3 regions of the Sphingobium sp. BYY-5 genome follow, and region 3 is predicted to be linked to each of the others. Evidence: riboswitches for the same ligand, from Rfam matches in the RefSeq annotation. Region 3 holds a riboswitch; each other region holds the start of a gene.
The links. Region 3 has a riboswitch for cobalamin ahead of MOK15_RS16700 (CbtB-domain containing protein). Riboswitches for the same ligand answer to the same signal wherever they lie in the genome.
Positions count from the first base shown of each region.

Region 1: linked by a shared signal. The riboswitch ahead of MOK15_RS18500 (TonB-dependent receptor) and the one ahead of MOK15_RS16700 (CbtB-domain containing protein) in region 3 are both predicted to bind cobalamin.
Region 2: linked by a shared signal. The riboswitch ahead of MOK15_RS04565 (TonB-dependent receptor) and the one ahead of MOK15_RS16700 (CbtB-domain containing protein) in region 3 are both predicted to bind cobalamin.

Region 1 is NZ_JALEBH010000002.1:544,881-549,311, reverse strand. It holds gene MOK15_RS18510 (HAMP domain-containing sensor histidine kinase) at 1-1,270, shown strand, start outside; gene MOK15_RS18505 (DedA family protein) at 1,443-2,072, shown strand; cobalamin riboswitch at 2,331-2,579, shown strand; gene MOK15_RS18500 (TonB-dependent receptor) at 2,760-4,431, shown strand, end outside.
Region 2 is NZ_JALEBH010000001.1:933,804-938,234, reverse strand. It holds gene MOK15_RS04575 (DUF6628 family protein) at 1-275, shown strand, start outside; gene MOK15_RS04570 (TonB-dependent receptor) at 286-2,301, opposite strand; cobalamin riboswitch at 2,453-2,678, shown strand; gene MOK15_RS04565 (TonB-dependent receptor) at 2,863-4,431, shown strand, end outside.
Region 3 is NZ_JALEBH010000002.1:77,984-82,414, forward strand. It holds gene MOK15_RS16685 (CitMHS family transporter) at 1-67, shown strand, start outside; gene MOK15_RS16690 (YjbE family putative metal transport protein) at 126-779, opposite strand; gene MOK15_RS16695 (CbtA family protein) at 945-1,655, opposite strand; gene MOK15_RS16700 (CbtB-domain containing protein) at 1,668-1,895, opposite strand; adenosylcobalamin (AdoCbl) riboswitch at 1,899-2,052, opposite strand; gene MOK15_RS16705 (histidine phosphatase family protein) at 2,050-2,742, shown strand; gene fghA (S-formylglutathione hydrolase) at 2,702-3,535, opposite strand; gene MOK15_RS16715 (S-(hydroxymethyl)glutathione dehydrogenase/class III alcohol dehydrogenase) at 3,538-4,431, opposite strand, start outside.

The DNA.
Region 1 (4,431 bases), 470 kb from region 3:
AATTGCCCGCGCATCCGATGCCCAGCTCGTGAACGCATCGCGCCTGCTCTACATGATGATGCAGGACGAACTGGCGGCCGGCATCCTGACTGCGCATGGAAAACATCTGTCAGATGCCGATGATCCGTTGCTATCGGCTGAGGAAAGGAATGCGTTCCAGGCCTCCTATGACTGGTGCATGTTCGCGGTGTTCTGGGATGGCAAGGTGGTCGCGCAGTCAGGCTGGGGCGCACCGGTAAGCCTCATCCCGCGCCAGCAGGGGTTGCATGATTTTACGGCCGTCGGCGATCATTGGCGCAGCTATGGGTTGCCGGGACATGATCGCAAATTGCTGATCGTCGTTGCCGAACGGCACAGCATAAGGGAATTTTCGATCGTTCCCGTGCTGCGCCAACTGGCGCTGCCGCTGCTGATGCTGCTGGCGGCGGGCATGTTCATGCTCTGGTGGACGCTGCGGAGGAGTCTGTCCGAAGTCAATCGGCTGACGTCCACGCTTTATGACCGTTCATTGGCCGACCTGACACCGCTCGCGCCCATGGATTGGTCGAGCGAGCTTGAACCGCTGATCGTGGCGCTCAACAAGCTGTTTGCGCGGCTGGGTGAGGCTTATGAACAGGAGCAGGCATTCACCGACGATGTCGCCCATGAACTGCGCACGCCTCTCGCGGCAATCAGGGCGCAGGCGCAGCTATTGAGCAGGACCGCCCCGACGCTCCCGAACGACGACATCAGCCGGTTGATTAAGGTGGTGGACCGGGCCAACGACCTTGTCGATGGGATGCTTGTGATGGCGCGCCTGAATGCGACGACGGTGTCCAGGCGATCGGTCGATGTGCACGCCCTGGTGGCGGAGGTGGTGGCCGAAACGGTCATGAACCTTCCGCCCGATGCAATGGAGTTCACTGTAACGCCAGACCATATCGTGCGCTGGCGGTGCGATGCGGCATCGCTCAAGATCGCCTTGTCGGCCGTGATTGACAATGCGACGCGGCACGCTCGCTCTGGCGGGCAAGTCGATATTGCGATTATGCGCAGCATGGACCGCCTTGTCCTGACCATCGGCGATCGGGGCCATGGCGTTGAGGCGGCAGATCGCGATCGCCTGCTTCGTCGCTTTGAGCGTGGCACATCGGCGTCGCCAGGTAGCGGCCTTGGCCTTTCCATCGCGGTCAAGGCCATGGCCCTGGCCGGTGGCATGATCCAGTTGGACAATCGACAGGATGGTGTTGGCTTGCTCGTCATACTGACGCTTCCGGCCGATCTGGATTAGGGAACGCGCAACGGGAGGCAAGCATTATTGGGCGGTCATCCCGCAAGATCGTGTCGCTTGTCTGTCGGCGCCGTTAAGAACAACCTCTCGCTGGCGCTGTTGACCAAAAGCCCGTCTCCCTTCATGTGGGAAACGACCCGGCCCACATTATTTTTGGCGTAACATGTCACAAATGTCCGAATTCATTCTCGACACCATTACGCGATATGCTGGCTGGGCGGGCCTGATCGTGGGCGTTCTTGCCTTTCTCGAATCGATGGTCGTCATCGGCCTTTTCATTCCTGCCATTGCAACCATGATCGCCGTCGGCGGACTGATCGGGGCGGGACTGATCGATCCTGCGCCGATCCTTGTCGGCGCGCTCGCCGGCGCGATATTGGGGGACTGGCTCTCCTACATGCTGGGTCGTGCCCTTGGGCCAGCCATTTATCGGCATCGCTGGCTGAAAGGCCATCGTCTGGCACTGGCGCGGGCGCGGCTGGCCTTTCGGCGATATGGCTTCATCTCGGTGCTGCTGGGACGATTTCTGGGGCCTCTCCGTGCGACCATTCCCCTGGTCGCGGGTGTTCTGAAAATGCCGCAGATACCGTTCCAGGCTGCGAATATCCTTTCCGCGCTGCTATGGATTCCAGCGCTCCTGGCGCCGGGCTATTTCGCCGGGTCGGAAGCCATGCGGTGGGGGTTCGGCGTGGAACATATGCTGCCGATAGTCGTCGGCCTGTGCCTGCTCCCTTTGGGTCTGGGCTGGATAGCCGTCACCATGCTGAACCGGCCACGACAACGCGCCTGTCGTCAACATTAGGGCGGATCGAGATTCAGATTAAAGCTGAAGCCTCGGCCTCATTTTCAACGTCATGCCGGATCAAGTCCGGCATGACGGCGTAGGAAGCGCCTAAGACTGTGAATGTCGATCGGCCCTAGGGGCCGGACCCCGGACATATAGGATATCGTACGGGAAACCGGGCGCAGCATCGCGAGGCGGATGTCGCTGGATAGCGCTTGCCTGTGCGAAACCGGAATTATAAGGAGCCTTGTCCTTCTTGCGCCTTTGAGGTGCGGGTGGGGCGAAGATCGCGTCGGTTCCCCGGAGACGGGGATGAAAAGGGAATATGGTGCGGGCCTTTCGGGGCCTTAATCCATAGCTGCCCCTGCAACTGTAAGTGGCGAGCGCGATATACATGTGCGGACGGCATTGCGCCCGAGCCGCCAGCCACTGGGCCGGATGCTAAATTCAGCGAAGGCCTGGGAAGGCCGTATATCAAGTGATGACCCATGAGCCAGGAGACCTGCCGGTGTCTGGTCGCTCTTGCCTTGGTCCAGGGTGTGGCCGTGGCACGGTGAACTCCGTTTGAGCGACGAACGAGCGGCTGGGGCCGCATCGGAAAGCCGTGTATCGGTCGCCCCTGGCGTCCGGCCGACGCCGGCTGCCGACCGTTCGTGAACGGCACGCCCCCGTCCAGATGTCGTGCGACGCCGACGGGGGAAGATAATGTTGAAGTTCACATCGGCTGCGGTTGCGGTCTTCACTCTTGCTGCGTCTGTTATCGCTTATGCACAACCTGACGCAGAGGCTGAAAATGCCGCGATCGTCGTCACGGGCGCGGTCGATACGCTCCGCTTCAACCTGAAGACAGAGGGTGCCAGCCGTCTTGGCCTGACACCACTGGAAATGCCCGCCAGCGTTGAAACGCTGGACGGGGATGCAATTCGTCTGCGCGGCGATCTGACCGTTCAGGATGCTGCCGCCCGCGCGACCGGGATCGTCAATACCTCCGGCGTGTTCGGTTATGGTCTCTCGGCGCGCGGCTTCACCGGCCAGAATTCGGTGATGACCCTCTATGACGGGATGCGCATGTACAATAACACGCTGACCTTCCCGGCCGACCCGTGGATGGCGCAGAGCGTGGAGATTTTGCGGGGCCCTGCCTCGGTCCTCTATGGCGAGGGTGCGATCGGCGGTGCGGTCAACGTGGTGCGCAAGCAGCCGTCCGATGAGATGGAGGTCAGTGGCCGTATCGGCATCGCCTCCTATGACAGCCTGAATGTCGCGGCGGGCGCGGGTGGACCCATCACCGATGGAGTCAGCTTTCGCACCGACGCCAGCTATCGCCGGTCCGAAGGATGGATGGATCGCGGCGATTCCCATGCGCTGGCTCTTGCGGGATCGATCCGGCTGAAACCGGCCGAAAATCTCAGCTTCACCCTATCGCATGATTATAGCAGCCAAAGTCCGCGTATCTGGTTCGGCGTACCGCTGGTCAACGGCAAGCTCGACCGGTCGCTTCGCCGCAACAATTACAATGTCACGGACGCCAATCTGCGCTTCCGCGACAATTGGAGCCAGGCGAAGGTGGAATGGACGCCATCCGATGCGCTCATCATCCGCAGCACCGTCTATCATCTATGGGCCAATAAATATTGGAAGAATGCGGAGAATCTGACTTACATTCCAGCGACCGCCAGCAGCCCGGCACAGGTGCGGCAGTCGAGCTTTCTTGATCTCTACCATATCCAGAAACAGACCGGGAACCGCACCACCGCAAATCTGACGCAGGAGATTGGCGGCCTGGAAAATCAGTTGGTCCTGGGCTTCGACATCAACCGGATCAGCTACAGGAATGTCAGCAACAGCGGCAATAACGCGACCCGGCTGGTCGATGCCGTCGATCCGGTGCCGGGCCTCTTCATCCATCAGGCGAGCGCGCCGACAAAGCCGCGCTATACCAACCGCATTCGGCAATATTCGATTTTCGCGGAGGATCGGCTGAAGTTCAGCGAGCAATTCTCGCTGGTGGGTGGCCTGCGTTACGATCGACCGGAAATCACCAAGACCGACCATGTGAATGCAGCCAACAACTTCACCGCCACGCCGGATGCCGTCACCTGGCGCGTCGGCGCGGTCTATAACCCCGTTCCAAACCTGGCGCTCTACGGCCAATATGCGACCGCCGCTGATCCGGTGGGTGCGCTGGTTTCCACCAGTCTCGCCCAGAGCGCGTTCGATCTGTCCACCGGCCGGCAATATGAGGCCGGGATCAAGCATGTCTTCTGGGGGACGCGCGGCCAGTGGACCTTGGCCGTTTATGATATCGTCAAGCGAAGGCTGCTGACCTCCGATCCGCTGATCCCGACCATCCAGGTGCAGGTGGGACAGCAATCGT
Region 2 (4,431 bases), on a different contig from region 3:
CCCTGGTGCTGATGCGAGCCATGATGCTGGAACTGGCCCGTGCGTCGAGCCGCAAGATATTGGTCGCCCCCTGCTGCTGCGCCCGCATGACCGCCGACGAGGCGCTGATGATGTACGCAACCAGCGAAGCGCTGCGCGATCCCAATGCCGCCTATGACCGGGTCAGCAAATTGCTGGGCAACGACCATGCGCTGGGCGCGCTGACCTGCCTTCAGGCCGTGGCGCAGGCGCACACGGACCTTGGTCGCCCGCTCGATCTCTACGCCGCCGGTTAGCTGTCATGGGTCAATGGCGGAAGCTGACGCCGATCCAGAGCGTGCGTGGTGTGCCAAGGTCGATCGATCCACCGGCGTTGCGGGTGACGATTTCCGCATCGAACAGATTTTCGCCGCGCGCGACCAGGGTCACACCATGGCCCACTGGCAGGCGCGCAATGGTGTCGAGCGTCAGCGCATCGGGCAGCACGTCGCTTTGCAGGTCGTCCTCATATTGATCCGCCACATAGCGCAGCGTCGCCGACAATGACGGCCCCTGTTGCGGCGCCCAGGCAAGCGTCGCGCTGGCGGCATGGCGCGGGCTTTGCGCCGGGGTAAAACCGTCGAAGGCGGCACCGGGCGCGTGGACCGTGCTATGGCTATAGGCATAGGAGGCGGACAGGCGGAAATCGCCCATCGCCGCCGCTGCGGTCAGTTCGATCCCCTTGACGACGATCCGGTCGACATTCCGCCGTTCACGGATGTTGGGCGCGATCGTCACATTCGCGATGGCGTCGTCCAGCCGGTTGTAAAAGGCAGTCGCGGACAGGCTGACCCCTTCCACCGGGGTCAGGTCGATGCCGGCCTCCGCGCCTTTCAGCTTTTCCGGTGTCAACGCTGCATTGGCCCTAGTCGTGATCGGGAAGACCACGAAGGGGCGATATAGCTCATTGAGCGTCGGCAGGCGGAAACCGCTATAGGCCGCCGCCCGCAACGCCAGCGCATCGCTTGCCCGGTAGAGCGCGCCGACCCGCCCGGATACTTCCCAGTCGGATCGGTCGGCATAGTCGCTGCCCGTCGCTGCGCCGGTGGTGGCGCTCACTTCCCGGTAAAAGCCGTTGCGGATCGTCCAGCGATCCGCCCGCGCGCCGCCGGTCAGGATCAGCTTTCCCCCCAAACCTTCAGGCGTCCAGTCATCTTCAGCGAAGATGCCCGTGGTCCATTGATCGCCACCGGCATGGCGCAGGAAGGTGCGCGGATTGCTGGCGATATTGGCGTTATAGGCATCCTCATACATGTCGCCGGTCGCAAAGCGGGTATCGGCGCCGATGCGCAACACATGATCGTCACCGACCGGCGGCCGCAGCTCGATCTTGCCGCCCAGGCCGGTCGAGGGCGTGTTGCGCTGGTCCAGCGACTTGCGAAAGCTGGACGAGGATATGACGATATTGGAGAAGTTTCGCGCCTGCACATAGGCGAGCGCATCGACCTGCCATGGGCCGCGGGATATGTAGCGGATGCTGGCGTCCTGTCCCTGACTCATGCTGTCCGCGCCGCGGAAGCGCAGCGTGCGGTTATCCTCGAACAGGGTCGCGCGGAATTGCAGTTCGGAGGTGGGGCTGATCGGTGCGACCGCGCGCAAATTGGTCGACCAGCCATCATAGGCGGCGGGCACGGTGGCGGCGTTGCGCTGGTCCTTCGGGGTTGTCTCGAATCCGTCGCCCCGGTCCCACCGGCCCGACAGCGAGACATAACCGCCGCCCAGATCCTGGGTCAGCCCGGCAGATACCTCCGTCGAATCGCGACTGCCATAGAAGGCGCTGGCCGCGATGTCGGGCAACTGGTCGCGCGTCGCGCTCGCCATTTCGATGGTGCCGGCGACCGCTCCCGCGCCGAAAGCGCCGATGCCCCCGCCCCGCGTCACGCGAACCACCGACAGTCGCTCGGGCGCAAGCGCGCTGAACGGGATATAGCCGAAAAAGGGATCGGCGATCGGCACGCCGTCGAGCAGCATCAGCGTACGGCTTGACGCATTGCCGCCCAGCGCGCGCAAGGTCGCCCCCTGATTGGACGGGTTGGACGACCGGCTGTCTGACCGGCGGAACTGCTGGAAACCCGCGACATCGCCCAGCACGCTCTCGATCCGGCCTGAAGCACTGTCCATCAGCCGCTGCCGGTCGATCACCACCGACCCATAGACCGGCGTGCCCGGCGGCAGGTCCAGCCCCGCCCCCGTCACCACGATGGACGGCGCATCGTCGGGCGCTTCAGCCCAGGCGGTGGCTGGCACGGCCAACAGGATGGCGGACAATAGCTGCTTCTTCATGGCGCTCCCCTTGATGCGCCCCCTTTGTTGTTTTTCACCGTCTTTGCAAATGGAAAGGGCAGCATCCCTCTTCCCCCCGACAGAGGCGCCGGACGAAAGCACATTGCCAAAATGGTGCGGCGCGTTATGGGCATGATGGTGGGGAATATCTGTTCTCCATGACCGCGTCGGTGCCCCGCGAGGGGCTTGAATGGGAACATGGTGAGGCGGCTTAACAAGAGCCGGCAAATCCAGGGCTGTCCCTGCAACTGTAAGCGGCGAGCGCGATGCACAGGTTCCGGAACAGGCCGGGACAGCCACTGGGGGAGACCCTGGGAAGGTGTGCATCAAGCGACGACCCGCGAGCCAGGAGACCAGCCAGCGTGGGTCGCTCATTGTCCCAGGTCCAGGGAGAGACCAGGGCACGGAGAATGTCCGTCGAGCGACGACCAAGCGGCCGGGGCCGCTTCGGCGCGGGGTATGCGGGCGCAACAACGCCAGTCCGCCACCATGCGCCGGTCGATCGCGTTGCGCGTTCGGCAGGCCCTGCCTTCGTTGCCGGCGTTCGGAGGGGGCTCTCCGATGAAGACTGTAAAGACTATTTCCCTATTGGCCCTGGCAGCGGCGACGCCTGCCCTGGCTCAGGCGCCCGAAACGGAACCCGGCACGCGCCCCGGCGATGAGATCCTCGTCACCGCCTCCCGTTCCGGCGAAGGGGTGAAGGCCAGCCAGCTCGGCGCGTCCGTCACCGTGATCGACGCCGCCACGCTGGAAGCGCGGCAGACGCGCATCGTGTCCGACGTGCTGCGCGACGTGCCCGGCATCGCCATCAGCCGGATCGGCGGAGTCGGCGGCCAGACGCAAATCCGCCTGCGCGGCAGCGAAGCCAATCATGTTCTGGTGCTGATCGATGGTATCGAGGCCGCCGATCCCTATTATGGCGAATTTGATTTCGGCACGCTGATCGCCGATCCCGCCGCCCGGATCGAGGTGCTGCGCGGCCAGCAATCCTCGCTCTACGGTTCCGACGCGATCGGCGGCGTGGTCAATTATATCACCCTGTCGGGTCGCGAGGCGCCGGGCATCAGCGGACGGATCGAGGGCGGTTCCTTCGGCACGGTCAGCAGCGCCGCGCGCGTGGCGGGCGCCAGCGACGGCTTCGACTACGCCCTGTCCGCCTCTTATTATGACACGGACGGCTATCCCACCGCGCGCGGCGGCAACCGGGACATCGGCTCCCAAAGCCTGGGCGCGACCAGCAAGGTCAACTGGACGCCGACCGACGCCGTCAAGCTGACGGGCGTGCTGCGCTACAGCCTGACCAAGGCCGACACCAACAACAGCGAGTTCGATCCCACCAGCCCTCTGTTCGGTTACACGGTCGACAGCCCCGGTGTCCGTTATCGCAACGAAGCGCTCTATGGCCTGCTATCGGCGCAGCTTACCGGGCTGGACGGGCGATGGATCAGCACGCTGTCGGGCCAGTTCGCCGATACGACGCGCAAGGGCTATAACGCCTTTGGCTTCGACTATGGTGACAAGGGTCGCCGCTACAAAGGCTCCCTCTCTTCCAGCCTGACCCTCGGCACGGAAGCGGTGACGCACCGCATCACCGGCGCGATCGATGTGGAGCGGGAGAGTTTCCGGAACCTTTCGAGCTTTGCCTTCATGGGCAGGCGGCATACCGACAATATCGGGCTGGTCGGGCAATATGAGATGACGGCCGGCGCGCTCTCGCTGGGCGGGTCGGTGCGTTACGACGACAATAACCGCTTTCAGGACACCACCACCTGGCGCGTCCAGGGCAGCTACGCGCTGCCGACCGGAACGCGTGTCCGCGCCGCCTATGGTACGGGCGTCAAGAATCCCGGCTATTACGAACTCTACGGCTATATGGATGGTCAATATATCGGCAATCCGAACTTGAAGCCGGAAAAGTCGGAAGGCTGGGAAGCCGGGCTTGAGCAAAGTGTCGGCGGTTGGGCGACCATCGGCGCGACCTGGTTCGATTCAAGGCTGAAGGATGAGATTTACACCAGCTATCCCGCCCCGGACTTCGTCGCGACACCCGCCAACCGGGACACGAAGAGCAACCAGCATGGCATCGAGGCGTTCGTGAGCGCTCAGCCGCTGCCGCAATTGCGCTTCGAC
Region 3 (4,431 bases):
CGCAGCGGTCTGCATCGTCATGACCCTGGTCGGGATGATCGCGCTGGCCTTCCCCTTCGTCGCTTGACGGTCATGCATCCAGAATAGGAGCGGCGCTGGCCCGCTCCTATTCTGACGCTGGGGAATCAGAAGAGGGTGATGAGGCCCGTCGCCGGATCGATCGCGCCCTCATAGATCATCTTGCCAGCGACATAGAGGATCACCAGCAGTCCGAAATAGGCGATGGCGCGATACCGTTCGATCACGCGCGCGAGCAGGTTCGCCGCCACGCCCATCAACGCGACCGACAGGATCAGGCCGATGACCAGGATGCCCGGATGCTCGCGCGCCGCGCCTGCAACGGCGAGGACATTATCCAGGCTCATCGATACGTCGGCGATAGCGACGGCCCAGGCGGCCTGGGCAAAGCTCCTGGGCGCAGCCTTGCCGGCGATATCCTCTGCATCTTCGGCCTCGCCGTTCGACCGCAGCTCGCGCCACATCTTCCAAGCGACCCAGACCAGCAGCAACCCGCCGGCGAAGACCAGACCGACAAGTTGCATCAACTGCGTCACCAGCAGGGCGAAGGCAATGCGCAGCAGCAGCGCGGCGATCACGCCGATCGCGATCACCTTGCGGCGGGAGGCCGGCGGCAACCCGGCGGCGAGCGCGCCGACGACGATTGCGTTGTCGGCCGCCAGCATGATGTCGATCAACACCACCTGGCCGAAAGCGGCCAGTGCGGAAGGGGAGCCAAGATTGGAGAAGTCGGCGACGATATGATGCCAGATGTCGTTCATAAATCCTCTCGCCATCCGGCAGGAGAGGGCGTCGGGACGCCAGCGCCTGAACGAACGGCCTTTGTCATGCGGATTGGGGCCGCCGCCGAATAGGAAGCGAAGCTGTCATCAGCCTTTCAGGGCGGCATGACTATCGCACGCAGCTTCACTTCCCCTGGCGGGCTGTTACTGGCGTTGCAGCAACCGCTCCGCCGACAGGCCGAACGCCACGCCGATCGTCGCCCACAGCACCAACTGGGTTGCCATGGCGGCAACGCGGAAATTCCACAGCAGGCTCGCGGGGAAATGTTCGGGCACCTCATCGATCGTGGGCAGCAGATATTGGCCCAGCATGACCAGCAGCAGATAGGCGCCGATCGCGAGCAGGACGGCATCGATCCTGCGCCAGGAGCGGGACAGCGCCATGCGCAGCCTGCCAGCAATCACCGCAGCGCCCAAGGACAGGACAATCATCGCGAAATAGGCGGCGGTGCGGACGCCCACCGTTTCATGTCGCCCGACGGCAGGCGGTGTCTGCGGATATTTGATCGCCGGCACGATCACGACCAGCAGGAAGGCCAGGCCCGCCAGTAGCAGCGCGAAGCTGCGCGGTCCCATCCGCCCGATCCGCCCGTAGCCATAAGCGAAAACCAGCGAAAAAATGCCGCCCACCGCAGCGCCATAAAGCGTCAACGCCGTGAGCAGCCCCGCGCCCTTCTGGGTAGCGCGGCTGACCAGTTCTTCCTCTCCGCCACCCATATCATGGGCGGCATGGGACGCTTCATAGGCGATGGCCAGGTCGACCTGCGGCTCGGCGATGACGCGCGCGCACAAGGTCGACAGCAGGGCCGCCAGAATGCCCGCCAGCATTCCGCGCCACAAGAGATCCTTGGTCATGTGATTGGGCTGTCAGTGGCAGGGGAAGCCGAGCAGATGACGGCCGTCATGCACATATTCATGCACATACATGCCGTCGAACAGGGCATAGGCACCTTGTTCGGTGCTGACGAAATAGAGAAAGATCATCGCGATCAGCAACCCGAACACGGCCCAGGGGGCGATATCCTCGATCGGAATTGCGGCCTGCCCGCGTACGGGAATGAAAACGTCGTCGAACAGGGCGGCATTGCTGGCCATGGTCATGCTCCTTTGCGGGATGTCGCGTCCCGATGGGGGTATCAAAAGCCCAGGAAGAAAATCTGGCTCTCGACGCGCGGCAAGGGCATCGATTACAGTGGCGCGACCGCGCCGGATTTGCACCGGCTTCCTCTTCCTGGACGCTGTCTGTCCTTTGAACCGGCAGGCGATCGGCGTCAACTGTCTGTCGGAGCTTTGCCTGACCCTTACGCTTACCCTTACCCTTACCCTTACCCTTACCCTGGTCTGTGCCGGTGCGACACGCTTCAGTCGATCGGGTGGCTTTGCCGGGCCGGAAGAGCCGCTGGACGATGCCGGTCGTCGCGCGGCCGTGGCGGCGATGGCGGGCGTGCGGTTTGATCGGCTCTTTTGCAGTCCCGCGCGGTCCGCGATGGAAACGGCAGCGGCCATGGCGCTGCCGGTGGAACCGGAAATCGCATTGCGTGACGTCGATCATGGCGCGTGGAGCGGGCGCACCATTATGGAGGTCGGTGCATCGCATCCCGATGGATTGGCAGCCTGGCTTGCCGATCCCGCCGCCGGCGCTCCGGATGGGGAGGATATGGCGAATGCCGCCGCGCGCATCGGCTCCTGGATCGATAGCCTGGCGGGGCAGACGTCAGGCCGGCCGGGGGCGATTACGCATCCGATGATGATCCGCGCCGCGCTGGCTCATATGCTCGACATGCCGTTGCGCGCGACCCTCGCCATCGACATCGCCCCGCTTTCATTCTGCCGCCTTTCCTTCAATCGGGCATGGCGCCTGCAGGCGCTTGGCGCGCTCCCTATTGATAGTGGTGGAAAGGCTAAAGCCGCTTACCATGCCAGCGCAGATGATCCTCCATGAAGGTGGAGATGAAATAATAGCTATGGTCATAGCTAGGCTGGACCCGCAGGTTAAGGTCGATCCCTGCGACGGAGCAGGCGGCTTCCAGCAACTCGGGCTTCAATTGTTCGGCCAGGAATGGGTCCGCCGCGCCCTGATCCACCAATAGCTCCGGCACTCGCGCGCCATCCTCGATCAGCGCGACGGCATCATGTTGACGCCACGCCGCCTTGTTGTCGCCCAGATAGCCGCCCAGCGCCTTCTGCCCCCAAGGCATTTGCGACGGCGCGACGATCGGGGCGAAGGCGGACACAGCTTTGAACCGGTCGGGGAAGGTGAGGCCGATCGTCAGCGCGCCATGGCCGCCCATGCTGTGGCCCATGATCGACTGGCGGCCCATGTCGGCGGGGAAATGCGCGGCGACCAGCGCGGGCAGTTCCTCCGTCACATAGGACCACATGCGATAATGGGTGGCAAAGGGCGGCTGCGTGGCATCGACATAGAAGCCCGCGCCCAGGCCGAAATCATAGGCGCCCGCCGCATCGTCCGGCACATCCTCTCCGCGCGGCGAGGTGTCCGGCGCAACGAAGATCAGGCCGAGTTCCGTGCAGGCGCGGCGAAACTCGCCCTTCTCGGTCACATTGGCATGGGTGCAGGTCAGGCCCGACAGATACCAGACCACCGGCAGCCTCGCGCCTTCCTCATGCGGCGGGACATAGACGGAGAAGGTCATGTCCGTGCCGGTGCTGGTGGAGGCATGGCGATAGACGCCCTGCGTCCCGCCGAAGGCTCGGTTCTGTGAGACTGTCTCCACGGTCAGAAGACCACGACGCTGCGGATGCTTTTGCCCGCGTGCATCAGGTCGAAACCCTTGTTGATCTCCTCCAGCGTCAGCACATGGGTAATCATCGGGTCGATCTCGATCTTGCCGTTCATGTACCAGTCGACGATCTTGGGCACGTCGGTCCGGCCCTTCGCGCCGCCGAAGGCCGTGCCCTTCCACACGCGGCCGGTGACGAGCTGGAACGGGCGGGTGCCGATTTCCTTGCCCGCTTCAGCCACGCCGATGATGATGCTCTCACCCCAGCCGCGATGGCAGCATTCCAGCGCGGTGCGCATCACTTCGGTGTTGCCGGTCGCGTCGAAGCTGTAGTCAGCGCCGCCATCAGTGATTTCCAGGATCTTTGCGACCGTTTCCTCCCGTGACAGCCCCTTGCTGTTAATGAAGTGGGTCATGCCGAACTTGCGGCCCCATTCTTCCCGGTCTGCATTGATATCGATGCCGATGATCTTGTCCGCGCCGACCATCTTCGCGCCCTGGATGACGTTGAGGCCGATGCCGCCAAGCCCGAAGACGACGACATTCTCGCCGGCCTGCACCTTGGCCGTGTTGACCACCGCGCCTACGCCGGTGGTCACGCCGCAACCGATATAGCAACTGGTCTTGAAGGGCGCGTCTTCGCGAATCCTGGCCACCGCGATCTCGGGCAGGACGGTGAAGTTGGAGAAGGTGGAGCAACCCATATAATGATAGATGGGCTGGCCCTTATAGCTAAAGCGTGTGGTGCCATCGGGCATCAACCCTTTGCCCTGCGTCGCGCGGATTGCGGTGCACAGGTTGGTCTTGCCGCTGAGGCAGCTTTTGCACTGGCGGCATTCGGGTGTGTAGAGCGGGATCACATGGTCGCCCGGCTTCACGCTGGTGACACC